One region of the Brenneria sp. L4-2C genome, then DNA from elsewhere that is predicted to be linked to it. Evidence: predicted binding sites of a transcription regulator. Region 1 holds the regulator's gene; each other region holds the start of a gene.
The links. The regulator CRP, encoded in region 1, controls carbon source genes, mostly activating them, when cyclic AMP is high. The targets are predictions, from matches to a motif close to ATGTGANNNNNNTCACAT.
Positions count from the first base shown of each region.

Region 1 (7,609 bases):
CGGTATCCGGCATGCTGACGGACTTGCAGGCGCGTTATCACCACTTCCGCAATGACGAGGTCTTATTACAACAAATCATGCGTGACGGGGCGGAAAAGGCCAGCGCGCGCGCGCAGGAAACGTTGAAGAAAGTGTATGAAGCGGTTGGGTTTGTCGGCCGCCCGTAACCTCTTGCGCTGAAGGCTAAAAAAGGGCTGGCGATATTCTCCAGCCCTTTCGCTTTTCTCCCATTACCGCGGCAGCGGCGGGAACACATCCATCCGGGATGGGGTTCATTCCGAACGCTGAGTAAACCAGTTCAGTTTCTCTCTCAGACCGACAACGTCGCCGACAATGATCAAGCTCGGACTGACGGCCTGTTTTGCCAGTTCCCCAAGTTGGGAAAGCTGTCCGGTGAACACCCGCTGCGTCGCGGAAGTGCCGTTTTCGACCAGCGCCACCGGTACGGTCTCCGGGAGTTTCTGTTCTATCAATTTCCGCTGAATATAATCAGCCTGCTGAAGCCCCATGTAAAACACCAGCGTTTGTCTTTCGGCTGCCAGGCTAGCCCAATCGAGCTCGGTGTTATGTTGGACGTGGCCGGTGATTAACCGTACGCCTTGCGAGTAATTGCGGTGCGTCAATGGAATGCCGCTATAGGCTGAACAACCGGATGCGGCGGTAATTCCCGGCACCACCGAGAACGGGATCCCGGCTTGTTGCAGATGTTCCAGCTCTTCGCCGCCGCGGCCGAATATGAACGGATCGCCGCCTTTCAAGCGTACAACCCGTTTTCCCGCCAGCGCTTTTTCCTGCAATAGCTGATTAATCTGTTCCTGGGGAATGCAGTGATGCCCCAACTGTTTACCGACAAAAATACGCTCGGCATCGCGCCTGATCAGGTTAAGCACGCCTTGCGACACCAGACGATCGTAAACCACGATATCGGCCTGTTGCAGTTTCTGTAAGCCTTTCAGCGTTAACAGACCGGCATCGCCAGGACCGGCGCCCACCAGCGTCACTTCGCCTCTGTCATCGAGCGGTTCGGAGAACAACTGCTCGGTGAGCTGCTGGACGCTGGCGGTATCGTTATTGGCCAGCGATTGCATCAGCCGATCGTGGATAAACAGTTTTTCCCAGAAACGCCGGCGGGTATCCGATTTTCTGAAGCGGTTTTGCACGCGTTGACGCAGTTTCCCGGCAAAGGCGGCCAACTGACCCAGATGCAGCGGCAGGAGGCTTTCCAGTTTTTCACGCAATATCCGCGCCAGTACCGGCGCGCTTCCTCCGGACGATACGGCGACCATCAGGGGAGAACGGTCAATAATGGAAGGCATAATGAAGCTGGCGCTCTGAACGTCATCCACGCTGTTGCAGAAAATCTGTTGCTGACTGGCGTAGTCGTAAACTTGTTGATTGGTTTCACGATCGTCAGTGGCGGCAATCACCAGCCATGTGCCGGTTAACAGTTTGGGATCAAAGGAACCCTGCGCCAGCGTCACCCGCTTTTGGTCCTGCCAGCGGATAAATTTCTCGTTGAAACTGATGGCGTTCACCGTAAGAATGGCGCCGGCATCCAATAATAACCTGGCTTTACGTTCGGCCACTTCTCCACCGCCCACCAATAAACAAGGCTTATCGCGTAACTGACAGAATATTGGCAGGAAATCCATGTGGTGCCTCTTGGTAAATTTAGGTTGATAAAACCGCCTGCCGTCGGGACGGAATACGGAGGAGCGATGTCGATGGTGATAGTTTATCCGCCGTCAGCGATGGATAAGGTTTCAGTGACACACTGCCGTTGTTAACCTGGATGTCCTCATCTGCGGCGGGTGGGGACTCATTTTGCAGGCCGCGACCATCATATAGGCGAAATTGCTGTTTTTTCAATGGGCTGGTGACCAATAATTCACTGGACGTTGGTATCGGTATCCCAGCATGGCCGCGGATTGAACCGAAAGGCGTTCTATTATTCGAAATACCTGTTCAGGCGACATCACCGGCAGACATGCCGCTTCTTTCTCATGCGATAAGGTCGGCATAACGCCGCACGGTATTTAACAATGGGTTACGGTATGCCGGCCATACGTAAAAAAAAGTAAATGGGTGGCGCTAAGGAGTGCGGATACATACAATCACTACGCTTTCTGTAGTCGATTTCTTCAAAAAGGAATTCTCATGCTCAAACGTACTCTGGTTGCGGCGGCAGCCTTTATATCACTCACTGCTTTTTCTCCAGCGTTTGCTGCTTCCGGCACCACGCATGTTTTACTGACCACATCGGCAGGAAATATTGAACTGGCGTTGGATAATCAAAAAGCACCGGTTTCGGTGAAGAATTTTGTCGAGTACGTTAATAGCGGTTTTTATAACGGGACGACGTTTCATCGGGTTATCCCCGGCTTCATGATTCAAGGGGGCGGTTTCACCAGCGATATGAAGCAGAAAGCGACCAACGCTGCGATCGTTAACGAAGCGGATAATGGGTTACGCAATCTGCGCGGCACTATTTCGATGGCGCGTACGGCGGAAAAAGACAGCGCCACCAGTCAATTCTTTATCAACGTGGCAGACAATGCGTTTCTCGATCACGGTCAGCGCGATTTCGGCTATGCGGTGTTCGGCAAGGTAGTCAAAGGCATGGAGGTGGCGGATAAAATTGCCCAGGTGCAGACTGAAAACGTCGGCCCGTATCAAAATGTGCCCGCCAAACCGATTGTAATCCAGTCAGCGAAAGTCCTGCCCTGATTGGATTCCCGAACCAGCCTCCCTTCTCATATTGAGCGGATTTGATAAATTCGCTCAATTGAATTGGGATTGTTTATTTTTGAATAATAATATTATCGTTGATAAATATATCGGATAAAAAAAAGCGTGAGATTTTCTCACGCTTTTTTGTCGTCGGGTAATTATTGTGGTTTAGCGAGTGCCGTAAACCACAATGGTTTTACCATGTGCGGAGATCAAATTTTGGTCTTCTAACATTTTAAGTATCCGCCCTACGGTCTCGCGTGAACAGCCGACAATCTGGCCGATTTCCTGACGCGTGATTTTTATTTGCATGCCGTCCGGGTGGGTCATGGCATCCGGTTGTTTCGCCAGGTTCAACAAGGTCTGAGCAATACGCCCCGTTACGTCGAGGAAAGCCAAATTGCCGACTTTTTCTGAAGTCACTTGCAGTCTGCTGGCCATCTGAGCCGACAGGCGCATCAGGATATCGGGGTTAACCTGGATCAGTTGTCGGAATTTTTTATAAGAAATTTCAGCAACTTCACACGCTGTTTTCGCCCGCACCCAGGCGCTGCGCTCCTGACCTTCCTCAAACAGGCCGAGTTCGCCGATAAAATCGCCCTGATTCAGATAAGAAAGAATCATTTCCTTGCCTTCTTCATCTTTGATCAGCACGGCGACGGAGCCTTTCACGATGTAGTAAAGCGTCTCTGCTTTTTCACCTTGGTGAATAAGCGTACTCTTCGATGGGTACTTGTGGATATGGCAATGAGAAAGGAACCATTCAAGAGTCGGGTCTGTTTGCGGTTTGCCGAGAACCATTCGATATCATCCTCTGTTGTCAGTCACTGCGCAATTCACAGGGCTCAGAGTTCCCTGTACGGCGTATTTACTGTTAAAAGTTCAAATTCAGTGTAGGCAGAACGACGTCAGGGAATATACTGGAGCCTTTATTTGGCGACGTCATCATCTCCCCGGCATCTGAGTTTGTCCAGAATAAGGCAGATACTGTTCTTGTTTTTAACACAGCTTGAAGGACGTGTCTTGTGTTGTCTCACTTCAGCATGATAAAGCTCTGGTTATCAGATGATTTTGTACAGTAACGATATAAATTTTCAAAAATTTTTTAGCGGAGGGTACCATGCAGGCTCGAGTGAAGTGGGTTGAAGGCTTAACATTCCTTGGCGAATCATCTTCCGGACATCAGATTTTAATGGATGGAAATTCGGGGGATAAAGCGCCAAGTCCAATGGAAATGGTATTGATGTCGGTGGGCGGATGCAGCGCGATTGATGTGGTGTCCATATTGCAAAAAGGGCGCAACGATGTTGCCGACTGCGAGGTTAAACTCACGTCGCAGCGGAAAGCGGAGGCGCCGCGTCTGTTTACCCATATCAACCTGCATTTTATCGTCTCCGGCAAAGGGTTGACCGAGAAAGCCGTAGAACGCGCGGTCGCGCTGTCTGCGGAGCGCTATTGCTCCGTGGCGCTGATGCTGGCTAAAGCGGTAGAGGTGACCCACAGCCATGAGGTCCGGGAATTGGCATAACCGCGTTGAACCGGAGCAGGCACGGTAGCGACCTGGTTTCTGCCGCCGTGCTTTTTTTCGAGCGACTATTCGATTTTCTTCCCTTCCAGCAAACGCTGAACCAATGGCGCCATAATTAATTCCATCGCCAGACCCATCTTCCCGCCCGGCACGACCAGCGTGTTGATATGGGAAATAAACGATCCCTGCAACATCGCCAGCAGATAGGGATAATCAATATTGTCCAGCCCCTGAAAATGGATCACCACAAAGCTCTCGTCCAGCGAAGGGATGGATTTGGCCGCGAAGGGGTTGGAGGTGTCCACGGTGGGAACCCGCTGGAAGTTGATATGGGTTCGTGAAAACTGCGGCGTAATGTAAGAGATGTAATCATCCATCGAACGGACGACCGAATCCATGACCGCTTCGCGCGAGTGGCCGCGTTCATTCACATCACGGATCAGTTTTTGAATCCATTCCAGGTTGACGATAGGCACCACGCCGACCAGTAAGTCGACATGCTGCGCCACGTTGTGCTGGTCGGTCACCACGCCGCCGTGCAGTCCTTCATAAAACAGCACGTCGGTCGGTTCGGGCATGGGTTCCCACGGCGTGAATGTACCGGGTACCTGATTGTAGGGAATGGCTTCATCATAGGTATGAAGATATTTACGCGTTTTCCCTCGTCCGTGCCGACCATATTCGATGAAGGATTGCTCCAGCAGGCTGAAATCATTGGCCTCCGGGCCGAAATAGCTGATATGACGGCCAAGATCTCGCGCCTTGCGAATTTCCATATCCATTTCCGGCCGGGTATAACGGTGAAAGCTATCGCCTTCAAGCTGGGCGGGGCGCATGTTCAGTTGATGAAAGATCTTGTGAAAGGCCAGACTGGTTGTTGTGGTTCCCGCGCCGCTGGAGCCGGTCACGGCAATAATCGGATGCTTATGCGACATAAGACGATTTACTCCGTCATGGTGGCGAATACGCCATCAAAAAAGAAAAGGTATCAGACGGGGCCGACCTCCGCGACGAACTCCGCCGGGATCTGTCGCTCTGCCGCCCGGCGGTTCATCTCGGTCTGGCTGCGATAGGGAATGTCGTCAACCTCAGGCTGTTTTCATCGTTGTTAGCATGGTCCGTAATACAGATACATCTTCTTTTAGTGCTTTGCCAGCGCTTAGTGAGGGGGATGCCCGCCCGCATTAAACTGACGGCGCGGCATGATGTTAATTGTTTCATGCAACTCAGACCATACCAGCACGACCTCGCCTGATTCCAACTGCCGGCGCACATCAGCGACTTTCTGTTGCAGCGTCCGTTCTTGCTCGCCGTAATCCGTTCCTTCCCGGAGAACGAAAGATTCGATGAGATTTTCCAGTGTTTCGGGTTCGAGTTGTTGCCAGGGAATAATCACGATTGTTTGTCCAGAAATTGAGTAAGCCAGGCTGGAATGCGCTTCTCAAGCCGGGCGGAAAGCGTCATACGTAATATGAATAAAAATATTGGTATCCGAACTTGTGCGATTAATATCACACTGTTAGCTTCAATGCTGCCGCTTAACAATGCATTCGTGACCAACTATACCGCAAAAACGCTTCAGGGTGAGGGGCACCCGTTACATGGAACTGAGCTTGTTTCTGTCGATGTTAGGTTTTCTCTGGGTTGCCGCCATTACGCCAGGCCCGAACAATATGTTGCTGACCACGTCCGGCGCCAATTTTGGTTTTTTCCGCTCTTTGTGGTTGATGATTGGCATCATGTTTGGCATGCAGAGCATTTTATTGCTGGTGGCATTTGGCGTAGGCAGCCTGATCCTCATCTATCCCTCTTTGCATTTCATGCTGAAAGTGCTTGGCAGCTTGTATCTGCTTTGGCTGGCGTGGAAAGTCGCCACCGCCGCCTACGAAAAGCTGGAAACCCTGGACGCGCCGCCGCGGCCGATTCGGTTTTATCAAGGGTGGCTGCTGCAATTCCTCAATCCCAAAGCCTGGCTGATGGCGTTGGGGGCGGTAGCCAGCTTTAGCCTGCCGGGGAGGGAATATCATCACTCGGTGGCGGCGATAAGTCTTGGCATCGTACTGGTGAATCTGGTCGCCGGCGCGATATGGCTCGGATTCGGCACTCTGATCGGCCGTTTGTTGCGCAGTAAAAAAGCCTGGATTATCTTCAACGTCTCGATGGGATTGCTGACGGCCGCCTGTGTCTTGCTGATTTGGCATTAGTCATTCGGCGCGGACCGATAATCTGCCTATCGGTCCGCGCCAGAGAAAGGCTAAGACGAGAGCTGCTGATTCATTTGCTCTAGCTGTTCCTGCGCCTCAAGCCACGCCATTTCAGTTTCTTCCAAATCCGTTTTCGCCTTTATCTGCTGCTGTAGGCAGTCCGTGAGTTCGGCTTTACGGCTGATATCGTAAAGCCCGGTATCCGCCAGCCTGGCCTCAACGGCTTCCAGCGCCGCGCCCAGTTTTTCCATCTGCTGTTCGAGCCGGGCGATTTGTTTGCGCAGCGGTTGCGTCTGTGCTCTCAGTTCGGCTTCCCGCCGCTTTTGCTCTTTTCTGGCCTGAGCGCTGTTGGCGGCGTTTTCTTTGGGCGTTTCGTCGGCGGCGCTGTCCTGGCGCTGTCTGTCCGTCAGCCACTGCTGGTAATCCTCCAGATCGCCGTCGAAAGGCTCGACCTTGCGATCGTGAACCAGATAGAGGTCATCGGTTGTGGAGCGAATCAGGTGCCGATCGTGCGATACCACCACCAGCGCGCCCTCGAAATCGATCAACGCTTCCGTCAGCGCCTGCCGCATATCGAGATCCAGGTGGTTGGTGGGTTCGTCGAGCAGCAACAGATTCGGGCGCTGCCAGACGACAAGCGCCAGCACCAGCCGGGCTTTTTCTCCTCCGGAGAAACGCTCGGTGATTTCCGTGACTTTGTCGCCCTGAAAACCGAAGCCGCCGAGGTAATCGCGCAGTTGCTGCTCGGTTTCCCGTTCTGCCAGACGCACCATATGCTGTAAGGGCGATTCATCGGCGCGCAGGAATTCCAACTGATGCTGGGCGAAGTAGCCCAGCTTCACGCCTTTCGCCAGCCCGATTTCCCCCTGAATCGGTTCCAGCGTTCCCGCCAGCAGCTTGATCAGCGTCGATTTCCCCGCGCCGTTATGCCCCAGCAGGCCGATGCGCGACCCCGGCACCAGATTCAGTTTGATCGATTCCAAAATCAGCTTGTCGCCATAACCGGCGCTGACTTTCTCCATGCGCAGCAAGGGGTTGGGCAGCGACTCCGGCGCCCGGAAGCTGAAGCGGAAGGGGTTGTCCACATGCGCCGGCGCAATCATTTCCATCCGCTCTAGCATTTTTATCCGGCTTTGCGCCTGTTTGG
Region 1 is NZ_JBEIAC010000026.1:20,741-28,349, forward strand. It holds gene trpS (tryptophan--tRNA ligase) at 1-167, shown strand, start outside; gene cysG (siroheme synthase CysG) at 273-1,652, opposite strand; gene ppiA (peptidylprolyl isomerase A) at 2,158-2,727, shown strand; gene crp (cAMP-activated global transcriptional regulator CRP) at 2,899-3,531, opposite strand; gene ABRZ26_RS22730 (OsmC family protein) at 3,851-4,258, shown strand; gene ABRZ26_RS22735 (phosphoribulokinase) at 4,324-5,193, opposite strand; gene ABRZ26_RS22740 (YheU family protein) at 5,418-5,654, opposite strand; gene ABRZ26_RS22745 (LysE family translocator) at 5,860-6,462, shown strand; gene ABRZ26_RS22750 (ABC transporter ATP-binding protein) at 6,513-7,609, opposite strand, start outside.

Region 2 (7,609 bases), on a different contig from region 1:
CTACTTCGCGATGCGTTCGTTTGCCGAAAACTATCCGCAGGCCATTCAGGCGTTTCTGCTGGCGGTCGACCGCGCCAAAGAATGGGCGCGCACGAATCCCGATGAGGCGGCGGCGATCGTCGCCAAAGCCACGCGCGTGCCGGAACATATCGCCAAGTTCCAAATTACCGATCCGTCGCAGTTCTACTTTATGCGCGGCGAGGCAGACGCCGACAGCGTGCGCGACAATATCAAAACCTTCCAGGCCTGGTATATCGCGCAGGGGGACGACATCCTGAGCGAGCGCAATCTGAGCGATACCCAGGTTGATAAGCTGGTCGACGCGCGTTTTTTCAAAGGTGGCGCTTATTCGGCCTATAACTGATCTCGCTTAAAGGACGATAACGATGAGTGATAGCATTCTTAGCGGCGTGGCGACGGCAAAGATCGTTCGCCGCCGACGATCGGGGAACTGGCTCGGCTTTATTCTGCCGCTGGCGATCCTGTCCGGCTGGCAGGCCGCGTCCTATTATCAGTGGGTTCCGCCGGTCTTTCTGCCGTCGCCGGCGCGTACGCTCGCCTCGTTCTGGGACCTGGTGACCAAACAGTCGTTCGAGCAGGATTTTTTTATCAGTATCATGCTGGTTTCACAGTCATTCCTGCTCGGCGCATTGGCCGCGCTGCTGCTGGGGATCGCCGCCGGCATGTCCCGCAAGGTGGAAAACTTCTTCGGCCCGACGTTCGACACGATCCGTCATATCCCCGGCATCGCCTGGCTGCCGCTGATCATTCTGTGGTTGGGCGTGGGCGCGCCGGCCAAGACGCTGGTGATCGCCAAATCGGTGTTTTTCCCGGTGTTTCTCAATACGCTGCAAGGGATCCGCAACGTCGATCGCAACTACATTGAACTGGGAGAGGTGCTGCGCCTGACGCGCTGGCAAACCCTGCGGCGCATCGTGATCCCCGCGGCCTTGCCCAACGTGATGGTCAGCCTGCGTTACAGCGCCGGGCTGGCCTGGGCGCTGGTGGTGGTGGCCGAGGGCATCGCGGGGCAGGTGGGCATTGGTTTTCTGATCTTTCGCGCCCAGTCGCTGCTGCTGACCGACCAACTGCTGGTCTGCATGGCGACCATCGGCATCGTCGGTTTTCTAATCGACCGGTTAATGCTGGCGTTGCAAAAGCGCGCGCTGGTGTGGAAGCAGGGCTATGAGGGATAACCCATGACCGAGACATTGCATGTGCGCGGCGTGACCAAACGTTATTCGCACGACGGCGCCGCATCGCACGAGGTGTTGCGCGGCATCGATTTAACGGTGGAGCCCGGCGAGTTCGTCAGTATCGTCGGGCCGAGCGGCTGCGGAAAAAGTACCCTGTTGCGGCTGATTGTCGGGCTGGATCAGGATTATCAGGGCGAGATTACGCTGGGAAGCCGGCGCATTAGCGGCCCTGGCCCGGAGCGCGGCATTGTGTTTCAGGACCATCGCCTGCTGCCGTGGCTGACGCTGGAAGAGAACATCGCGCTGGCGGTGGAGAATGTCTCCTGGCCGGCGGCCCGTAAACGCGACACGGTGCGTGAACATATTGAACTGGTCGGGCTGGCGGGCTACGAACAGGCTTTTCCCCACCAGCTTTCCGGCGGTATGGCGCAGCGCGCCGCCATCGCCCGCGGGCTGGTGGCGCGTCCGGAAGTGCTGTTGCTCGACGAACCGCTGGGCGCGCTGGATGCGCTGACGCGAACCCGATTGCAGGATGAACTGCTGCATATCTGGCGGCATGAGCGCACCAGCATGATTCTGGTGACCCACGATATCGAGGAAGCGCTTTATTTGAGTCACCGCGTGGTGGTGCTGCAATCGCATCCGGGGCAGATCGCCAAAGTGGTGGAGGTAACGCTGCCGACGCCACGCGATCGCGCCAGCTATGCCTTTACCGACCTGCGCCGTGAAGTGCTGGCGGCGATGACGCCGGATGCCGTGCGGCATGAAGCGGCGGTAGCAGGGTAGGCGAGAGCCCCCTCGGCCCTCCGCAGAAGAGTGTGTGAGCGCCTCCCCTTGACAACTGTCTCTTAGTCACATTTTTATGCGGACTCAGAGGCAGTTTCGTGCGCCACAATGCTGGCATTTCCATGCTACGTCGCAGCACGCGCCCGACATAGGGGGATCAACGCCAGCCCCCTATGAAGGGCTTGCGGCTAAATTATGTCGCTGCGCGGTGCCTTCGTCGGTATCAGGCTTAACGGACCGCTTGCGACACAGCCACCTCCGCCCAGTCATTCCCGCAGTTGTTGGCGGGAATCTCCTACTGAAACCGTAAACCGCCGTTGGCTGATTCCCGGTTACTCGCCCCATCCCTAGGGCTCGCCCTTCGGGCCGCCGCAAGCGGCGTTCAAAAACATTCCCGATGTTTTTGTGCGCGGGAATGACGGGTTTGGGAAGGTGTGTCATCAACGCATTAGAGCGCGGCCAGGGCCGCGCTCTTGGGTTAAAACAGCGATGGGATCAGAACGAGGTGCGTTTGTAGCTGCGGTATTGCGGCTGCCAGAAGTTGTGCGAGATGGCTTTTGCCAGCGCATCGGCGGAGGTCACCACCGCAACGCCCTGCAACTGCGCGGCCTTGCCGACTTCCAGCGCAATGTATTTCGATACTTCCTGAATATCTGCGATATCCGGCAGCAATGCGCCTTGCCCGTCTTTTGCCAGCGGCGAACAGTCCGCCAACGCGCGGCTTGCCGCCATCAGCATGCCGTCGGTAATGCGTTTCGCGCCCGATGCCAGCACGCCTAAACCAATACCGGGGAAGATAAAGGAGTTATTGCACTGGGCGATCGGATAAACCTTATCCTGGAACTGCACCGGCTCGAACGGGCTGCCGGTGGCCACCAGCGCCGCGCCTTCCGTCCAGCGGATGATATCTTCCGGGCGGGCTTCGACGCGAGACGTCGGATTGGATAGCGGCATCACGATGGGACGCGCGCAGTGGCTGTGCATCTCACGAATGATTTCTTCAGTAAACAGGCCCGGCTGGCCGGAAACGCCGATCATAATGGTCGGCTTGGCGTTACGCACCACTTCCAGCAGAGAGATCGCGTCGCTGGTCACGTCCCAGCGGGTCAAGGATTCGCTTTTCTGCACCAGCTTACTTTGGAAGTCGAGCAGGTTCGGCAGTTTGTCGGTCAACAGGCCGAAACGATCAACCATAAAGACGCGGGCGCGAGCTTCTTCCTCGCTCAGGCCTTCGGATTTCATCTGGGCGATGATTTGTTCCGCGATACCGCACCCGGCCGAGCCCGCGCCGAGGAACACCACGGTTTGGTCGCGCAACTGGCTGCCGGCGGCGCGGCTGGCGGCAATCAGACTGCCCAGCGTCACGGCGGCGGTACCCTGAATATCGTCGTTGAAGCTACAGATTTCATCACGGTAGCGATTCAGCAGCGGGGTGGCGTTTTTCTGGGCGAAATCTTCAAACTGCAACAGGACATTCGGCCAGCGGCGTTTTACCGCCTGAATAAACTCATCGACGAATTCGTAATATTCGTCGCCGGTGATGCGAGGATGGCGCCAGCCCATATACAGCGGATCGTTCAGGCGCTGCGGATTGTTGGTGCCGACGTCCAACACCACCGGCAGGGTATATGCCGGGCTGATGCCGCCGCAGGCGGTATACAACGAGAGCTTGCCGATGGGAATGCCCATGCCGCCGATGCCCTGATCGCCCAGACCCAGAATACGCTCGCCGTCGGTAACCACGATGACTTTGACATTCTGTTTGGTGGCGTTTTGCAGCATATCGTCGATATTGGCACGGTTCGGATATGCGATAAACAAGCCGCGCGCCCGACGGTAGATATCGGAGAAGTGCTCGCAGGCTTCACCCACGGTCGGGGTGTAGATAATCGGCATCAGCTCGCTGAGGTGGGCGTCCAGCAGGCGATAGAACAGGGTTTCATTGGTATCCTGTATGTTGCGCAGGTAGACGTGCTTTTCAATGTCGTTTTTGAACTCCCGACATTGACGCCAGGCGCGTTCAGCCTGTTCTTCAATGGTTTCGACGGCTTCCGGTAATAAACCGTGCAGATTAAAGTTGGCGCGTTCTTCTTCTGTAAATGCGCTGCCTTTATTTAGCAAGGGAAATTCAAGAAGTATGGGGCCAGCATAGGGGATGTAGAGGGGGCGGGTACTTTCGTATTCTAATTCCATGTCTTTTATACTCTTTGGGTAACAGAAACGAATTCAGTGATAGGGCAAAACTTAAGGTATTGCCGATCTTAAATTACCCACAAAATATGTACAGAAAATGTTAATTAAAATAGTTACATATAACTTGCAATAAAAAATAAAAACAGGCTGTATCGATTCAACTACAGTTAATTAACATTGCTCGTCCCGCCTGGCTAATCGAGCAAGCGTAATGCGACGTTTTTACAGCCGAGTTCGTTCAAGATGAATCTGGACGTTTCCCATTGGCTGATGGCGGCGTGACGGCGTTCGACAATCACTGCCCGCTCTATTTCCGTGTGCTTTTCGCCAGCCAGATTCAGCAGGTTAAGCGCCACCTGCAAGGGCGGCAGACTGGGGTTGAATGCCGCATTTTCGGCATAGCGGCCGGTATAGAGATGGCCGCCGGCGGTTTGCAGGGCGACGCCGCTGATTGCCTGACTATAGGGCGCGTGGCTGCGATTGGCGGCGTCCAGCGCGGCAAGCGTCAGAGCGTCGTCATCCGCCAGCGTATAGGCGTGGCGGGCGCCATCCATTAACCGCGCGGCGATATCCAGATCCGCAGGGCCAAACGAGTCAGGCAGATAATGACTGAGCGCGGCGGGCTGCCGGCCCGGTAATTGAATACGCAGCGCGGAAGCGGTGTTCAGTTCATTCATAAACTGTCGGCAATGGCCGCACGGCGTGTAGTTCACCGTCACCGATTTCAACCCCGGTTCATTGCGCAGCCAGGCGTGGCTGATGGCGCTTTGTTCGGCATGCACCGTCTGCTGTAATTGCCCCCCGGTGAATTCCATATTGGCGCCGAAATAAAAGTTGCCGCTGACGCCCTGGGCGAGCGCGCCCACCTGAAAATGAGAAATCGGCGTCAGCGCGCAGGCGGCAGCCAGCGGCAACAGTTCAAAGGCCAATGCGTCGCTATCGAGTTGGGCGCTATCGCGCAAGATCCTCACGTCATCCGCGCTCAACATAGCGGCAAAGTTCTGCCGGTCCAACATCGGTTTCAGCGCGGATTGCAACCGGGCCGGCAACTGTTGAAAAGCATCGTTAAATCGTGGGTGCATATCGGCCTGCCTTTTTGACCCCGTCAGTGAATACCATAATAGGCAATGGATAGGGTGCTAATGGTGATAGTTGTCATATTATCAATGTAATCAATGAAATTGATAATATTAAAATGTGATGAAAATCACTATTTAATCGAGGTGCAAAAGTATTCCCATAGCGGGAATACTCAGACAGTTGACAAACCTATCTACCGAACCAGAACGGTGAGAATGGAATAGAAGAGTAAAGCGTCCGCGCCAGGGACGGCGCGGTTCGAGCTTACAGGGACGTACTCGCAGCGTCTTTACGAGCTATCCATTTTCACCGCTCGACACACTTTGTCATCAACCACAGTATTCCCATAGCGGGAATACTGCATCAGGCGAATTCGGTATGGCTTCACGGGCCAAAGGATGCTGTCCTTTGGCCCGTGAAGAAAGCGGCGTAAGCGGGGGACTTATTTAAAGAATGCGAGCAGGACAGGGAAAATAAACGGCGCGAGCAGCGAGGTCATGATCCCGCAGATAACCAACGCCAGCGAACTGAACGCGCCTTCCTGAAAATCAACCTCGGCGCAGCGGGCGGTACCCAGGGCATGTGAGGCGGTACCCATCGACAGACCGCGCGCGGCTTTGGTTTTTATGCCGACGCGATCGAACATGCCGTGTCCGACGACGGCGCCCACGATACCGACGAAAATCACGCAAACGGCGCTAATCGCCGGAATGCCGCCGATTGAGCTGGCGACCGCCATCGCAATCGGCGTCGTCACGGATTTCGGCAGCACCGACGCGGCGATTTCATTTGACGCGCCCAGCCACAATGCGACCAGCGTGCCGGAAACGATCGCCGCGATGCTGCCGATAAAGCAGACGCTGATAATGGATTTCCAGCGCGCCCGGATTTGATGAAGCTGTTCATACAATGGAAAAGCCAGCGCGACGACGGCCGGTTGCAGCAAGTTGTTGAGCACTTCGCTGCCCTTGAAATAGTGGTCATAAGGGATGTTCAGCAGCAGCAACAAAGGAATAATAATCGCCATCGACACCAGCAGGGGATTCAGCAACGAGATTTTCGTCCAGGCGGCCAGCTTGCGGGCGGCAAAAAAGACCAGCAGCGTGAGCGGCAAAGACCACCATATATAAGCAAGCATTATCCTTTGTCCTTAGGCAGTTCGGTTTCGCCGCCGATAGCGTGTTCACGCTGCATAAGCTGCGTACTGAAACCGACGACGAGCATGACGAAAAAGGTGCTGGTCAGACAGGAGATGACAATCGGGCCGAACTGTTGGCTCAGCAGGTCGTAATAATTCATCACGCCCACGCCGATCGGCACAAACAACATGGCCATATGGCGAATAAACAGATGGCAACCGGGTCTGACCCAGTCAGGCGGCAGGATCTGCGAGGCAAGCAGAGAGAATAAAATCAGCATACCGATGATGCTGCCCGGAATGACGATGGGAAGTAACGCGGATATCGCATTGCCTGCGAACAGACAGAGATAAATCAATGCGAAAGCGCGTAAATACTGCCAACAAAGGGTGATGGTATTACGCATGGAAAAGTCCTGATTAACTGATGGGGCAATCATAGCGCTAATGGAATTAGTGTGCCACCGCTCACAAGTTTTCCTTCCTCACTAATTTGCTGACCGCGTTAAATTGCAATGTTTGTCTCAATCGTTAAATAAACGCCGATCAGATACGGCTTCCCCGACGGCATTGATCAACTGCTGCAACTGCGCCGGTTGAATAATAAAGGGCGGCATCAGATAAATGAGTTTGCCGAATGGGCGAATCCAGACGCCGCGTTCAACAAAAAAGTGTTGTAGCCGCGCCATATTGACCGGGTGCCGCATTTCCAGCACGCCAATGGCCCCCAGCACCCTGACATCCGCCACCGTCCGCTCGGCGCTTAACGGCGTCAGCCCCTGCCGTAATTGTTGTTCGATGGCCGCCACCTGCCGCGGCCAGCGGTTCTCCGCCAGCAGCGACAAACTGGCGTTGGCCGCCGCGCAGGCCAGCGAATTGCCCATAAAGGTCGGGCCGTGCATAAAACAGCCTGCCGCGCCGTTACTGATGGTTTCCGCCACCTGCCGGGTGGTCAGCGTGGCGGCAAGCGTCAGATAACCGCCGGTCAGCGCTTTCCCCACGCACATGATATCCGGCGCGATACCCGCGTGTTCGCAGGCAAACAGTTTGCCGGTGCGGCCGAAGCCGGTGGCTATCTCATCGGCAATCAGCAACAGGTTGTGCCGGTCGCAAAGTTCTCGCACCCGCTGAAGATAACGCGGATGATAAAAGCGCATGCCGCCGGCGCCTTGGACGATCGGCTCCAGCACAATCGCCGCTATCTGTTGTCCATGTT
Region 2 is NZ_JBEIAC010000002.1:377,336-384,944, reverse strand. It holds gene ABRZ26_RS05685 (ABC transporter substrate-binding protein) at 1-364, shown strand, start outside; gene ABRZ26_RS05680 (ABC transporter permease) at 387-1,196, shown strand; gene ABRZ26_RS05675 (ABC transporter ATP-binding protein) at 1,200-1,982, shown strand; gene ABRZ26_RS05670 (NAD-dependent malic enzyme) at 2,478-4,175, opposite strand; gene cdd (cytidine deaminase) at 4,370-5,257, opposite strand; gene ABRZ26_RS05660 (CidB/LrgB family autolysis modulator) at 5,698-6,393, opposite strand; gene ABRZ26_RS05655 (CidA/LrgA family protein) at 6,393-6,800, opposite strand; gene bioA (adenosylmethionine--8-amino-7-oxononanoate transaminase) at 6,918-7,609, opposite strand, start outside.
Region 2: cdd (cytidine deaminase) is a predicted target of CRP. The motif match lies at 5,371-5,388, and genes of this name have one in related genera.

Region 3 (7,609 bases), on a different contig from region 1:
AAAAGAACTCGCCGCCAGCGATTTGATCGATCTGCAATCAGGCAATGCCGCTCGTGGTATCTGCGCGCTGCCGTTCATCCGCCAGTCCGATTTGCAGGCGGTCTACATTCCCATGAACATTATCGGCAATCTGTACGTATCCAACGGGATGTCCGCGGGGAATACGCCTAATGAGGCTCGCGTCCAGGGGCTGTCCGAAGTATTTGAACGCAGTATCAAGAATCGGATTATCGCGGAATCAATCAGTCTGCCGGAGATTCCGCAGGCGGTGTTGAATCGCTATCCGGGCGTAGTGGAAGCCATTGCCACGCTGGAAGAAGAAGGTTTTCCCATCTTCGCTTACGATGCCTCTCTCGGCGGTCGATATCCGGTCATCTGTGTTGTGCTGTTTAATCCGGCGAACGGCACCTGTTTCGCTTCATTCGGCGCGCACCCGGATTTCGGCGTAGCGCTGGAGCGTACGGTAACCGAACTCCTGCAAGGCCGCGGGCTGAAAGATCTGGATGTTTTCACCCCGCCGACTTTTGATGTGGACGAAGTTGCGGAACATGCCAATCTGGAAACCCACTTTATCGACTCCAGCGGTCTGATTTCCTGGGATATGTTCAAGCGTCAGGCTGATTATGCGTTTGTAGACTGGAGCTTCAGCGGTACGACGGAAGAGGAATTCGCCACACTGATGGCCATTTTCCGGCAGGAAGATAAAGAAGTGTACATTGCCGACTATCAGCACCTCGCCGTTTACGCCTGCCGTATTCTGGTTCCCGGCATGTCCGATATCTATCCTGCTGAAGATCTGCTGTTAGCCAATAACAGTATGGGCGCGCATCTGCGCGAAACGCTGTTGGCGTTACCGGATAGTCAGTGGGAAAAAGAAGCGTATCTTGCCCTGTTGCAGCAACTGGATGATGAAGGCTTTGATGATTTCACGCGGGTACGCGAACTGCTCGGCATCGCCACCGGTAAAGATAATGGCTGGTTCACGTTGCGCATCGGCGAGTTGAAATCGATGCTGGCGCTGGCAGGCGGCGATTTGGAACAGGCGTTGACCTGGGCGGAATGGACGCAGGATTTCAACGGTTCGGTCTTCAACCCGCAGCGCAGCAATTATTACCGCTGTTTGCAAACGCTCTTGCAACTGGCGCTGGAGCCGGAACGCGATCCCGCCGAGTATTACGACGCCTTCGTCAAAATGTACGGGCGTGAAGCGGTAGACGCCGCCAGCGCGGCAATCGCCGGCGAACAAAGTTTCTACGGACTCTTTGCCATCGACGACGCATTTACCGCCCTACCGGCTCATCAGGCATTGTTGGCGGCCTATGAGAAGCTACAACGCGCGAAAAGCCGCGACTGGCAGGCAAAATAGCATCGACGGACACCAGGTCTATTCGCCTGGCGATTTTTCAAGATCGCAGGACGATAGGCCGTTTTCCTGAATCAGCGCAACAATAACCCTTCATTGAAAGGGTTATTGTGCTTTGAAAATAATGCTGTTCCGATACGCGGACAAAATAAAACTCACTTGTTACTAAATGGTAAAAAAATGATTAAATTACATCAAAAATAGCGCACTTAAATTCTACAAGGCATGATATTAATTAACGATGATTCAGCCTGCGCGCCCCATGAAATTCAAATAATTTTATAATATTTAAAATATTTTTTATTATAAAAATCAATGAGATAACAGGAAAAACCCGAATATTGCACCACCATACCCCCGGGTTAGTTTCGCGCAATATGATCCATGTCAAATTTTGCTTTATACCGCTTTGCTAGTATCTCGACGCTGATAAATTTTAAGGAGAGTTAGTGTGAAAGCTGACAACCCCTTCACTCTGCTATTACCGGCAGCAATGGCGAAAGTCGCTGAAGACGCCGGTGTCTATAAAGCAACAAAAAAACCGTGGGTAACGTTTTATTTGGCAATCACCGCGGGCGTTTTTATCTCGATTGCATTCGTCTTCTATATTACCGCCACCACCGGCACGGCCACGATACCCTTCGGTATCGCCAAACTCATCGGTGGTATTTGCTTCTCGCTGGGGTTAATGCTGGTCGTCGTTTGCGGCGCGGATTTATTCACTTCCACCGTGCTGACCGTCATCGCCAAAGCCAGTGGACGTATAACCTGGAAACAGCTAGCCTGTAATTGGGTCAATGTTTATATCGGCAACCTGGTTGGCGCGCTTTTCTTTGTCGCACTGATTTGGTTCTCCGGCGAGCACATGGTCGCCAATGGCGCATGGGGACTCAATATTCTGCAAACCGCCGAGCACAAGCTTGAACATACATTTATCGAAGCTCTGTGCCTGGGGATTTTAGCAAACCTGATGGTATGCCTGGCCGTGTGGATGAGTTATTCCGGCCATAGTCTGACTGACAAGATGTTTGCGATGATTTTACCGGTCGGCATGTTTGTCGCCAGTGGTTTCGAACACAGTATCGCCAACATGTTTATGATCCCAATGGGCATTGTAATCAAAAACTTCGCGACGCCGGAATTCTGGCAGGCGATTGAAATGGCGCCCTCCCAGTTTGAACATTTAACGATTAGCCACTTTATTAACGATAATCTGATTCCAGTTACCATAGGAAACATTATTGGCGGTGGCTTTTTAGTAGGTTTAACATACTGGGTAATTTATTTGCGCGGCGGAGACAAGCACTAACGTGCAATCAGCCGCAACGTCGGATTTAAAAAATCCATATCAAAGGTAGGTGTAAAATGACCGATCTGAATGAAAAATTGGCCAACGCATGGCAAGGCTTTAGCAAAGGTGAATGGCAGGATGGAGTTAACGTTCGTGACTTCATTCAGAAAAACTACACGCCGTATGAAGGTGACGAATCCTTCCTGTCTGGCGCCACAGCAGCGACTACTGCGCTGTGGGATAAGGTTATGGAAGGCGTTAAGCTGGAAAACCGCACTCATGCGCCGGTAGATTTCGATACCAATCTGGCATCGACCATCACCTCTCACGATGCCGGCTATATCAACAAGAGCCTGGAAAAAATCGTAGGTCTTCAGACCGATGCTCCGTTGAAACGTGCGCTGATCCCATTCGGCGGTATCAAAATGATTGAAGGTTCCTGTAAAGCGTATAACCGCGAACTGGACCCTCAGTTGAAAAAAATCTTTACCGAATACCGTAAAACCCATAACCAGGGCGTATTCGACGTTTATACGCCGGATATCCTGCGCTGCCGTAAATCCGGCGTGCTGACCGGTCTGCCGGATGCCTACGGCCGCGGCCGTATCATCGGTGACTACCGTCGCGTTGCGCTGTACGGTATCGACTACCTGATGAAAGATAAATTCGCCCAGTTCACCTCTCTGCAATCTAAACTGGAAGACGGTGAAGATCTGGAAGGCACTATCCGCCTGCGCGAAGAAATCGCCGAACAACACCGCGCGCTTGGTCAACTGAAAGAAATGGCCGCCAAATACGGCTGCGATATCTCTCGTCCGGCCGCTAATGCGCAAGAAGCGGTACAGTGGACTTACTTCGGCTACCTGGCCGCGGTGAAATCGCAAAACGGCGCCGCCATGTCCTTCGGTCGTGTTTCTACGTTCCTGGACATCTACGTCGAACGCGATCTGGCCGCCGGCAAAATCAATGAAGAACAAGCTCAGGAACTGATTGACCACCTGGTCATGAAGCTGCGTATGGTTCGTTTCCTGCGTACGCCTGAATATGACGAACTGTTCTCCGGCGACCCGATTTGGGCGACCGAATCCCTGGGCGGTATGGGCCTGGACGGCCGTACGCTGGTTACCAAAAACAGCTTCCGTTTCCTGAACACCCTGTACACCATGGGGCCGTCTCCGGAACCGAACATGACCATTCTGTGGTCTGAAAAACTGCCGTTGAACTTCAAAAAATTCGCGGCGAAAGTGTCCATCGACACTTCTTCATTGCAGTATGAAAACGATGACCTGATGCGTCCTGATTTCAACAGCGACGATTACGCCATTGCCTGCTGCGTGAGCCCGATGGTTGTGGGTAAACAAATGCAGTTCTTCGGCGCCCGCGCCAACCTGGCTAAAACCATGCTGTATGCCATCAACGGCGGCGTGGATGAAAAAATGAAGATGCAGGTCGGTCCGAAATCCGCACCGATCAAGAGCGAATACCTGGACTTCGACGAAGTACTGGAACGTATGGACCACTTCATGGATTGGCTGGCCAAACAGTACGTCACCGCGCTGAACGTCATCCACTACATGCATGACAAATACAGCTACGAAGCCGTACTGATGGCGCTGCATGACCGTGACGTCTATCGCACCATGGCTTGTGGTATCGCCGGTCTGTCCGTTGCCGCCGACTCCCTGTCCGCCATCAAATACGCCAAAGTTAAACCTATCCGTGACGAAGACGGCCTGGCTGTCGACTTTGACATCGAAGGCGAATACCCGCAGTTCGGCAACAACGACCCGCGCGTTGATGAACTGGCATGCGACCTGGTTGAACGCTTCATGAAGAAAATTCAGAAGCTGCATACTTACCGTGGCGCGGTACCGACCCAGTCTGTTCTTACCATCACTTCCAACGTGGTATACGGTAAGAAAACCGGTAATACGCCTGACGGTCGTCGTGCCGGCGCGCCGTTCGGACCTGGTGCCAACCCAATGCACGGCCGTGACCAGAAAGGTGCTGTCGCCTCTCTGACTTCCGTTGCCAAACTGCCGTTCGCCTACGCGAAAGATGGTATCTCTTATACCTTCTCTATCGTTCCGAATGCGCTGGGTAAAGATGACGATGTGCGTAAAGCCAACCTTGCCGGTCTGATGGATGGTTACTTCCACCATGAAACCGCCAATATTGAAGGTGGTCAGCATCTGAACGTCAACGTTATGAATCGCGAAATGCTGCTTGATGCGATGGAAAACCCGGAAAAATATCCGCAGTTAACCATCCGCGTATCCGGCTACGCAGTGCGTTTCAACTCGCTGACTAAAGAACAGCAGCAGGATGTGATTACCCGTACTTTCACTCAGTCAATCTAATTTCCCTGACTGTTTGAAAAGGCGTAAAATAGAGGCTCCACGTATGTGGAGCCTTTTTCTCGCCCGCATAACGTTAAAATCGTCGCATTAAAATCTGTTTTGCCAGCCCGCTATAGCACTGTAGATGGCTGGCAAAACAGATTCGCAGCATCAGCCGGACGATGTGTTGTTCACTCACCGTGATAAACATAGCGTCCGTTCTCTTATGACTGCGCTTACAAAGACCGCTATTGTTCGGTCAAACCTGGAGAAAACCCTGCAATGTCAGTAATTGGTCGCATCCACTCTTTCGAATCCTGCGGTACCGTCGATGGCCCCGGAATTCGTTTTATCGTGTTCTTTCAAGGTTGCCTTATGCGCTGCCTGTACTGCCACAATCGGGATACCTGGGATACGCATGCCGGTAAGGAAATTACGGTAGAAGAGCTAATGAAAGAGGTGGTGACTTATCGCCATTTCATGAACGCATCAGGCGGCGGCGTCACCGCTTCCGGCGGGGAAGCCATTTTACAGGCCGAATTCGTACGTGACTGGTTCCGCGCTTGTCACGCGGAAGGCATCAATACCTGTCTGGATACCAACGGATTTGTTCGTCGTTATGAACCGGTGATTGATGAACTTCTGGACGTCAGCGATCTGGTCATGCTTGACCTGAAGCAGATGAACGATGACATTCATCAGAATCTTGTGGGGGTTTCTAACCACCGCACCCTCGACTTTGCCCGTTATCTGGCAAAACGCAACCAGCGTACCTGGATACGTTACGTTGTTGTTCCCGGCTGGTCTGATGACGATAAATCCGCGCACATGCTCGGTGAGTTCACCAAGGATATGTCAAATATCGAGAAAATAGAATTGCTCCCCTACCATGAGTTGGGTAAACACAAATGGATTGCGATGGGAGAGGAATACAAACTGGATGGCGTGAAGCCGCCGAAAGCCGACACGATGGATCGCGTAAAATCCATCCTGGAAGGTTACGGACACAAAGTAATGTATTGATGCGTTAGGCGACAAGCATCCGACCAAAATAAACCGGCCAGCGAAAACGCTGGCCGGTTTATTATTATGTCCTCAGGCGGTAGCCAGAGGTTTCGGATGGTGACCGGCCTTCTTCAACAAAATGACCAGATAACAGAGCGACACTAACGCAATAAGCACGAACAACAGGCGATCGGAATAGGTTTGCATCAGGATCGCCGCCAGGCTGGGGCCGACCAGGCTGCCTAGCGTATAGCTCAGCAGCAGCGCCTGATTCATCGCCACCAGTTCATCCGGCCGAACTTTTTCGCACGCCCAGGACATCGCGACGGGATACAGCGTAAAGCCGGAGCATCCCAAAATAAATAAAGCCGGCGCCATTGCATAATGACTAACGCTCAGCATGGCAAGACAGCCGACAATCACAGCGAAAGTCAGCACCCGCAAAACCAGCAGGCGTCCATAGCGGTCAGCCATGCGTCCGACAGGCCACTGGCCGACAATACCCGCGCTGATCAGCAGCGCCATCCAATACCCTACTCTCGCGTCACTCATTCCCTGATGAGAAAGATAGAGCGGCATTAATCCATATAGCGATCCCAAAATGACGCCGGAAATCACGCAGCCATGTACGCCTAAACGCGCCTGGCGATCGACCAGCATCTTCCAGACATGCACTTTGCGTTCTTGTGTCACCGGCCCCGGAATATGCGCAAACAGTAACGGCAGCATCCCCAGGATGATCAACGCCACGGCCCAGGGCAAAACACTCAGCAATTCGGTCGACACCACGCCAAGCAATAACTGCCCCACGACGCTGCCAATGTAATAGGCCATCATATAGGACGCTAAAAGCCGTCCGCGGTGCGAGGGAGAACCGCTGCAGAGTAATGCGCTTTCAACCACAACCCAAATTAACGCGCAACCGATGCCGGCCAGAAAACGCCAGAATAACCAACTCCATAAATCGACGGAAATGCCCAATCCAATCGTCGCGACGCCGAATAACAATGCGGCGCAATAATAACTGCGATTAAATCCGTAATGCTTGATTAACTTGCCGGCCAATAATGTCCCAACCAGATTCCCGCTGAAATAAGATGACCCAACGAGCCCAACCTGCCAGGTAGGAAGTTGCTGATAACTTAGCCAAATTGGCACCAATGTATTCAACACGGCGATACAAATCGTCAACAGCAAAAGGCCGCAGAGCAATAACAGCACTGGGCGAGAGTAAGCAGACATAATGAAATGGTTAACCATGCAACCAGAAAGAATGAGCGCATCATGCCACTGCGTATTTAAAAGTCAATCCAGGTTTATTCGGATAAAAAATGTTTATTTCCGCATTGATTTAAATAATTAATCAAACAGAATTACAAAGTAATAAGCAGGAATGAGAGACCATATCTACATCAATGATTTTAAATAGATTTCATTAAAGAGATAACGTCGAGGTACCTTTTGGGAGGTAAAAAGATCGCGTTCTTGATTAAAAAATATTGCCGTGTCTTTTTATAAAAAAAAAAGCGCCGTCAGGCGCTTTTTTTAGGGGACAAAACACGGTTATCAGCCGATAAATTCCAGGCCGCCCATATAGGGCCGCAGCACTTC
Region 3 is NZ_JBEIAC010000001.1:660,894-668,502, forward strand. It holds gene ycaO (30S ribosomal protein S12 methylthiotransferase accessory factor YcaO) at 1-1,366, shown strand, start outside; gene focA (formate transporter FocA) at 1,815-2,672, shown strand; gene pflB (formate C-acetyltransferase) at 2,729-5,014, shown strand; gene pflA (pyruvate formate lyase 1-activating protein) at 5,276-6,016, shown strand; gene ABRZ26_RS03135 (MFS transporter) at 6,089-7,240, opposite strand; gene serS (serine--tRNA ligase) at 7,565-7,609, opposite strand, start outside.
Region 3: focA (formate transporter FocA) is a predicted target of CRP. The motif match lies at 1,739-1,756, and genes of this name have one in related genera.

Region 4 (7,609 bases), on a different contig from region 1:
AGAGCCCCGAAGCCTGCCTGTCCTCAGGCAAATAGACCAGACCGCGATTCAGACGCTGATCCGTCGGAAGCCCGGCAATATCCTGTTCATTAAACCGGATACTCCCGGCCCTGACGGGCCTGATGCCATAAAGCGTTTCAGCCAGCTCAGTACGGCCTGCGCCAACCAGCCCAGCCAGCCCGAGAATTTCACCAGCCCGGACTTCCAGGCTGATATCCATAAATCCCTCACCCGTCAGATTCTTCAGCACCAGCACCGGCTCATCTTTTTCACGAGCCGGCCGGTTACCCGGCAGCTCAAGCCAGAGTTTCTGCGATGCAGACAATGAAACGCCACGGGCCGCCGGGGTAATGGCCTGAATGATTTCTTCCGTGGTGAGCGACGTTGTACTGCCTGTCAGGGCGATTGTCCCGTCGCGCATCACGCTGACATGGTTCGCTATTTGACGAATTTCGGGGAGCTTATGAGAAATAAACACAATCCCGACGCCTTGCGTGAGCAGGTCTTTTAGCCGGGCGAAGAGGCGGTCGGTTTCCGCCGGGGTGAGAGAAGCGGTCGGTTCGTCAAGGATCAAGATACGGGAATCCCTCATTAGCCCCCGCATGATTTCAACCAACTGTCTATCGGCCACATCCAGCGTTCCGGCGGCAATTTGCAGATCCAGCTGACAACCCAGCCCCTTCAGTAACTGGTGCATTTTTTCCGGGGAAGCCTGCCGCGTTGAAAGACCAAAAAGGATATTTTCTTTCACCGAAAGACTCGGAAAAAGCAGGGGTTCCTGCGGTACCAGATAGATGCCCAACTGATGGGCCTTGGCCGGCGTCAGACCGGCACACCGTTTCCCGTCAATTTCGATTGTTCCGCCATCCGGGGGAACAATTCCGGCAATGATTTTCATCAAGGTGGATTTACCGGCGCCATTGCCGCCGAGCAAAGCATGAACCTGCCCGGCATGCAGCGTAAAATCGATACTTTTGAGCACATCGACGCCGGAGTACTGCTTGCTGATATTGCTCACGCAAAGCAGCGGGGGAACGAAATAGTCACCGATTTGCATCTCGCCTCCATCGCCCAGATAATAAACGCCGCAATCTGAACAAAAGTTTTAGTGAAATCTATTTGTTCATCAAGATAGACATGGGTTGCCTGAAAAACAGTCATAACGATCACGTTTTTTAGATAATTTATTATTTATTTAATATTTTGTTCATTATTGGGATAAGAAGTGCGGGATGGATCACAGCTATTCTTCACCGTTAGAAGAACAATTGTGTTCATGATTTTAAAATGTTCAAAGTGATGCAGACTTATGACAACGAATGACAGTAGCTTTCAATCCGACAGCCACATGAGCGAAGAGGAACTGGTGGCGCGTATCGCCTGGTTCTACTACCACGATGGTCTGACGCAAAGCGATATCAGCGAACGACTCGGACTTTCACGCCTGAAGGTCTCGCGGCTTCTGGAGAAGGGCCATCAATCGGGGATTATTCGCGTCCAGATCAATTCCCGTTTCGAAGGTTGCCTAAAGCACGAAGACGCCATTAAACGCCACTTCGGTTTAAAGAACATACGGGTGCTGCCCGCTTTACCGGGAAGGGATATCTGCTCACGGCTGGGCATTGGCGCTGCTCATATGCTGATGGAATCTCTTCAGCCTAACCAACTGTTGGCGGCCGGGTTCGGCGAAGCCACGATGTGTACGCTAAAAAGGCTCAGCGGATATATCTCGTCACAGAAAATCCGGCTGATTACGCTTTCCGGTGGCGTAGGGCCTTACATGACAGGGATCGGGCAGCTCGATGCCGCGTGCTGCGTCAGCATTATCCCCGCCCCATTGCGAGCCTCTTCCGCCGATATCGCGCAAACCCTGCGGGAAGAAAGCAGCGTAAAAGATGTCTTGCTGGCGGCCCAGGCCGCAGATGTTGCCGTGGTGGGCATTGGCGCGATAAGTCAGAAAGAGGAGGCCACTATTTTACGTTCGGGCTATATCACCGAGGGCGAACAGCTCATGTTTGGGCGTAAAGGCGCAACAGGAGACATTCTGGGGTACTTCTTCCGTTCAAACGGCGAGATTGTCCCCGATATGCGAATTCACAATGAGTTAATCGGCCTGAGCCTCCGGGCGCTATCCACAATCCCTACCGTTATCGGCGTGGCGGGCGGAATACATAAAGCAGAGGCAATCGTGGCGGCGCTGAAAGGAAAATATATCAACGCGCTGGTGACCGACCAGGAAACCGCAGAAGAAATTCTGAAGCTAATTGTAAATTAACCAGTCCTTATACAGATGACGGACAACCGGAGTGATTTATCTGACATGACCCCATAAACAACGCATCGACATAATTAGCCGAGGGTAATCATATGGCTCGACTCTGTACCTCCTCTTCATCAGGGAACTACCTGATGGCTCTCGATGCCGGCACTGGCAGCGTGAGAGCAGTTATTTTTGATCTGGAAGGGAATCAAGTCTCCGTGGGACAGGCTGAATGGCAACATTTAGCCGTTCCTGATGTACCGGGCTCAATGGAATTCGATCTTGTCAAAAACTGGCTGCTAACCTGTCAGTGCATACGTCAGGCATTACAGTCCGCCGCCATCCCGCCTGACGCGATTGCGGCAATTTCCACCTGTTCAATGCGTGAAGGGATCGTGCTCTATGACAGCGATGGGTTGCCGATCTGGGCATGTGCGAATGTCGATGCCAGAGCGTCACGCGAGGTAAACGAGCTAAAAGAACTGTACGACAATACATTTGAAAACGAAATTTACCGTTGTACGGGGCAGACGCTGGCGCTCAGCGCAATGCCGCGGTTGCTCTGGCTTGCCCATCATCGTCCCGATATCTATCGTCGGGCGGCGACGATCACCATGATTAGCGACTGGATGGCCTGTATGCTGAGCGGAGAACTGGCCGTTGATCCATCCAATGCCGGCACCACGGGTTTGCTGGATCTGGTGACTCGTGACTGGAAAGCGGGCCTGCTGGAAATGGCGGGGCTACGTTCCGACATTCTCTCTCCGGTTAAGGAGACGGGGTCGGTTCTGGGTAAAGTAACGGCCGGAGCGGCGGAACAGTGCGGGCTTGCCGCCGGGACGACGGTGGTGGTCGGCGGCGGGGACGTTCAACTCGGATGCCTGGGGCTAGGCGTAGTTAGACCGGCGCAGACGGCGGTACTTGGCGGCACGTTCTGGCAACAGGTAGTGAATTTACCCGCCCCCGTCACCGATCCGAATATGAACGTACGCATCAATCCGCATGTAATCCCTGGGATGGTGCAGACAGAATCCATCAGTTTCTTTACCGGACTGACCATGCGCTGGTTCAGGGATGCGTTTTGCGCGGAAGAAAAACTGATCGCGGAACGCATGGGAATCGATGCTTACACGTTGCTCGAGAATATAGCCAGCCGTGTTCCGCCAGGCGCATACGGCGTAATGCCGATCTTTTCCGACGTCATGCGATTCAAGTCCTGGTATCACGCCGCCCCTTCTTTCATCAATCTCTCAATCGACCCTGATAAATGCAACAAAGCAACGCTATTCCGGGCGCTGGAAGAGAATGCCGCCATTGTTTCCGCCTGCAACCTACAGCAAATCGCCGAGTTTTCGAATGTCACGCCCACCTCCCTTGTCTTTGCCGGCGGAGGGGCAAAAGGGAAATTGTGGAGCCAAATTCTGGCTGATGTGACCGGACTGCCGGTGCATATCCCGGTGGTAAAGGAAGCCACCGCGCTTGGATGCGCCATTGCAGCAGGCGTTGGCGCGGGAATTTACGACTCGCTGGCCGAAACGGGGGAACGCCTGGTGCGCTGGGACAGAATGCATCAGCCCGACCCTGCCAACAGCGATATTTACCTGCTGGCGCGCCAGAAATGGTTGGCGGTTTATAAGGAGCAACGGGGGCTGGTCGATCACGGCCTCACCACTTCTCTCTGGAAAGCGCCAGGGCTTTGAAAGGAAGGACGGAATATGATTAAGACAACGGAAACAGCACATGACTATCGTTTTGGTGACAACGGACCAAAATATCTGATTCGGGGTCCGTTCTGCGATATGGGCGTTGTGGTTCTGCAACCAGGACAGTCATTCAGGAATCACCGGCATAAACAGGCCTGTGAAGTGTTCTATACGCTATCCGGGGAAGTCTGTTTGTTTCTTGAAGGCCAAATGCACATTTTGCGCGAAGGGGATGTGCTCCAGTGCGATCCGGGAGAAGCGCATTTTCTGATCAATCATGGAACACAGCCATGGAAGGGCGTTTTTGTAAAATCACCTCATCTGGCAAGCGATAGCCATCCCGCAGAACCAGAAGCCTATTAAAACACGCCCCTAAACCGATATGGCTATCGGGGCGTGTGGCAGAAATCCTGGGGATATTATCGCTTACAACCCGGTAAGGTCGGCGCTAAAGCGAACGGAGATGATTTTAATATCCCTCTTTTTACGCATAGGATTAGCGCCAAGGGCCGGCATCAAGCCAGATACTTGTCCTGTAGGCGGCGGCGGGCGCGCTCGTCCAGCCCGTACTCGTTTTCCAGCCAGCCATCGACCGAACCATAGCGTTCATTAATCGCCCGCAATGCCGTCGCGATGAACTCCTCCTGTACCGACAGCACGTAGGAGAACTGCGTCAGCGCCTTCTCATTGAGCGTGGTTGACAGACGGGTCAGCAACTGCTGGCGAAACGGCGTCAGCGTGGTTTCGGTCAACAGGTAATCTTCAATCACCGTTTGCTCGTCCGCGCCCAGGGCGAACATCACCAGAGCCGACCCCATCCCGGTACGATCTTTACCCACGGCGCAGTGCTGCACCAGCGCGCCGTCGTCGTCCTGAAGCAGAAGCGATACCAATTGGCGATAGGCGGAATTATCGAACGGCAACAGGCTATAGAGCTTCAGCATAAATGCGCGCGAATCAAAAGCCGCCAGCACCTCGGAGCCGAGCGAATCCAGATTCGCCGTGACTTCATGGCGCAGCGGGTTCGCCGGGAAAGCGTGATAGTGGGCGCCGGGCCACAGAATATCGGGCTTTAGCGCGATTTCATCATCATCCCGGTAGTCAACCACCTGTGAAACCGGCACCCCGGCCAGACGTTGGCAGTCCGCCGGACTTAACCGATCCAGCGAACCGGAGCGGAACAATTTTCCGTGACGAATAAGGCGTCCGTCCGCCGCGCGGTTCCCGCCCAGATCGCGGAAGTTAATCCCGCCATCCAGCGGAACCAGTGAAGGATGGAGTAACGTAGGTTCGGTCATACATCTCCTTGCGATTGTCATCGATAAAGAGCCGGCCTGAAATACGCCCATCAGACCGATGTAAAGCCTATGCGCCGGCCAGCAGCCGTCGCGTAGCGTCCAGCAGTACCTTAACGACCGTCGTTTCCGCCTGTTTCATGGTTTCGACATCGGGAATTTCCTGCTGGGTGCGATTGACGATAACCCCGGCTATCATCCCGGCGCGCAGCCCCTGGCTGGCGCACATGGTCAACAAGGTGGCCGACTCCATTTCATAATTCAGTACGCCCATGCTTTGCCACTCTGCCATGGAACCCTGAAAACGGCGTACCACACGGCCGGAAAACGTATCATAGCGCTCTTGTCCGGGATAAAACGTATCGGATGACGCGGTCACGCCGATATGAAGCGCCGCATCCGCCGCCTTCGCCGCCTCGACCAGCGCGGTGGTACAGGCAAAATCGGCTACCGCCGGGAACTCCATCGGCGCAAAGTGCAGACTCGCGCCGTCGAGGCGCACCGCCGCCGTGGTGACCAGCACATCGCCCACATTGATGTCCGGCTGAATCGCGCCGGTCGTACCTACCCGCAGAAAAGTGCGAATACCCAGTTGGGCCAACTCTTCTACCGCTATCGACGTTGACGGCCCGCCGATACCGGTGGAACAGACGATAACCGCCTTGCCGTCCAATTCGGCGCGCCAGGAGGTAAATTCACGATGCGACGCCAGATGCGCCGGATTCTCCATCAGTCGGGCTATTTTTTCGACACGCGCCGGATCGCCGGGTACAATCGCCAGCGTCGCACCCTGTAAATCCGGCTTCGTCAGGCCGAGATGGAATACATCAGATGTAGACATACATGCCTCCCAGGCAATGAGTTGAGTAATCAGAGAAAGAAAAAAACACCGGGCACATTTTTAAACGTTGTATAACAGCGGCCTCAGGAAGATGACGGGCGAAAATAGTCCACCATCGCCAAGACTCTATCGTATTGCCATGGCTATTTTTGTGACCATAATCACCAATAAAAAAGAAATAAAGGCCAGTAATACATTAAATATGTGACACATATCACCAATTAAAGAGCTTCAGCGCCGCATCCGCCAATCGATAGCCTCAATGACCAAAACATTCGCGCCGTCCTTCATTCCTCTCCTGACGGTTATTCAGCCTGTTTATTGTAGATTCTTCAATCGTTGATACTCTTTGTCATAGACGCGAAACCTGACATCACTATGAATTGAACGCACCCAAAGGGGAAAACGCCATGAATACCGATGAGCAAACCGTTCTCAGACAGATGCCGCGGGAATTGACTTCGGCGGTCAGCGCGCAGACGTCTTCAACCATCAATACGGATACTGCCGGGATCATCGCCAGTGAAACGACGGTCCCGTCGCAAGGGGAGCTGTTGCCGGCCTATTTCGCCAAGCCCGCCGCGCAAAACGAACCCTTTCCCGTGGTATTGGTGGTGCAGGAAATTTTCGGCGTTCACCACTATATCCAGGATCTGTGCCGCAGACTGGCTAAGCAAGGCTATTTGGCCATCGCGCCCGAACTCTATTTCCGTCAGGGCGATCCCCATCAATATCAGGATATTCAGCGAATTCTCAGCGAACTGGTCGGCAACGTGCCGGATGCGCAGGTGTTATCGGATCTGGACCATACGGCGAACTGGGCCATCAAACACGGCGGGGATGCCAATAAACTCGCCATTACCGGCTTCTGCTGGGGGGGACGAATCAGCTGGCTGTATGCCGCCCATAATCCGCAGTTGAAAGCCGCGGTCGCCTGGTACGGAAAATTCACCGCGCCCAAGACGATAAATACCCCCACGCACCCGCTTGACGTCGCCACATCGCTCAACGCGCCGGTACTCGGATTGTACGGCGCCCGGGACGACAGTATTCCGCCGGAGCAGATAGATAAAATGCGCCAGGCGCTGCGGGCCGGCAATGCCAACGCGGAGATCATCGTCTACCCGGATGCGGGACATGCTTTCCATGCCGATTATCGCCCCAGTTATCATGCCGAATCGGCTCAGGACGGCTGGCAGCGGATGCTGGCGTGGTTTAAGAAATACGGGATAGGCTGAGTTTAGGTCAGGGAGGCTTTCGCCTCCCTGTGCGCTTCGATACTTACTGCGCTTCGCGCAGACGGCGCGCCGCCTGAACCAGATTGGCCAGCGCCTGACGGGTTTCCGGCCAGCCGCGGGTTTTCAGACCGCAGTCCGGGTTAACCCACAGACGTTGCGCCGGGATACGCTGCGCCGCTTTCTTCAGCAGCGCTTCGATCCACTCCACGCTCGGGACGTTCGGCGAGTGGATATCATAGACGCCCGGGCCGATTTCGTTCGGATACTCAAAC
Region 4 is NZ_JBEIAC010000013.1:34,065-41,673, forward strand. It holds gene lsrA (autoinducer 2 ABC transporter ATP-binding protein LsrA) at 1-1,057, opposite strand, end outside; gene lsrR (transcriptional regulator LsrR) at 1,310-2,275, shown strand; gene lsrK (autoinducer-2 kinase) at 2,368-3,960, shown strand; gene ABRZ26_RS17300 (cupin domain-containing protein) at 3,976-4,326, shown strand; gene ABRZ26_RS17305 (tyrosine-protein phosphatase) at 4,479-5,261, opposite strand; gene udp (uridine phosphorylase) at 5,329-6,099, opposite strand; gene ABRZ26_RS17315 (dienelactone hydrolase family protein) at 6,510-7,337, shown strand; gene metE (5-methyltetrahydropteroyltriglutamate--homocysteine S-methyltransferase) at 7,381-7,609, opposite strand, start outside.
Region 4: udp (uridine phosphorylase) is a predicted target of CRP. The motif match lies at 6,302-6,319, and genes of this name have one in related genera.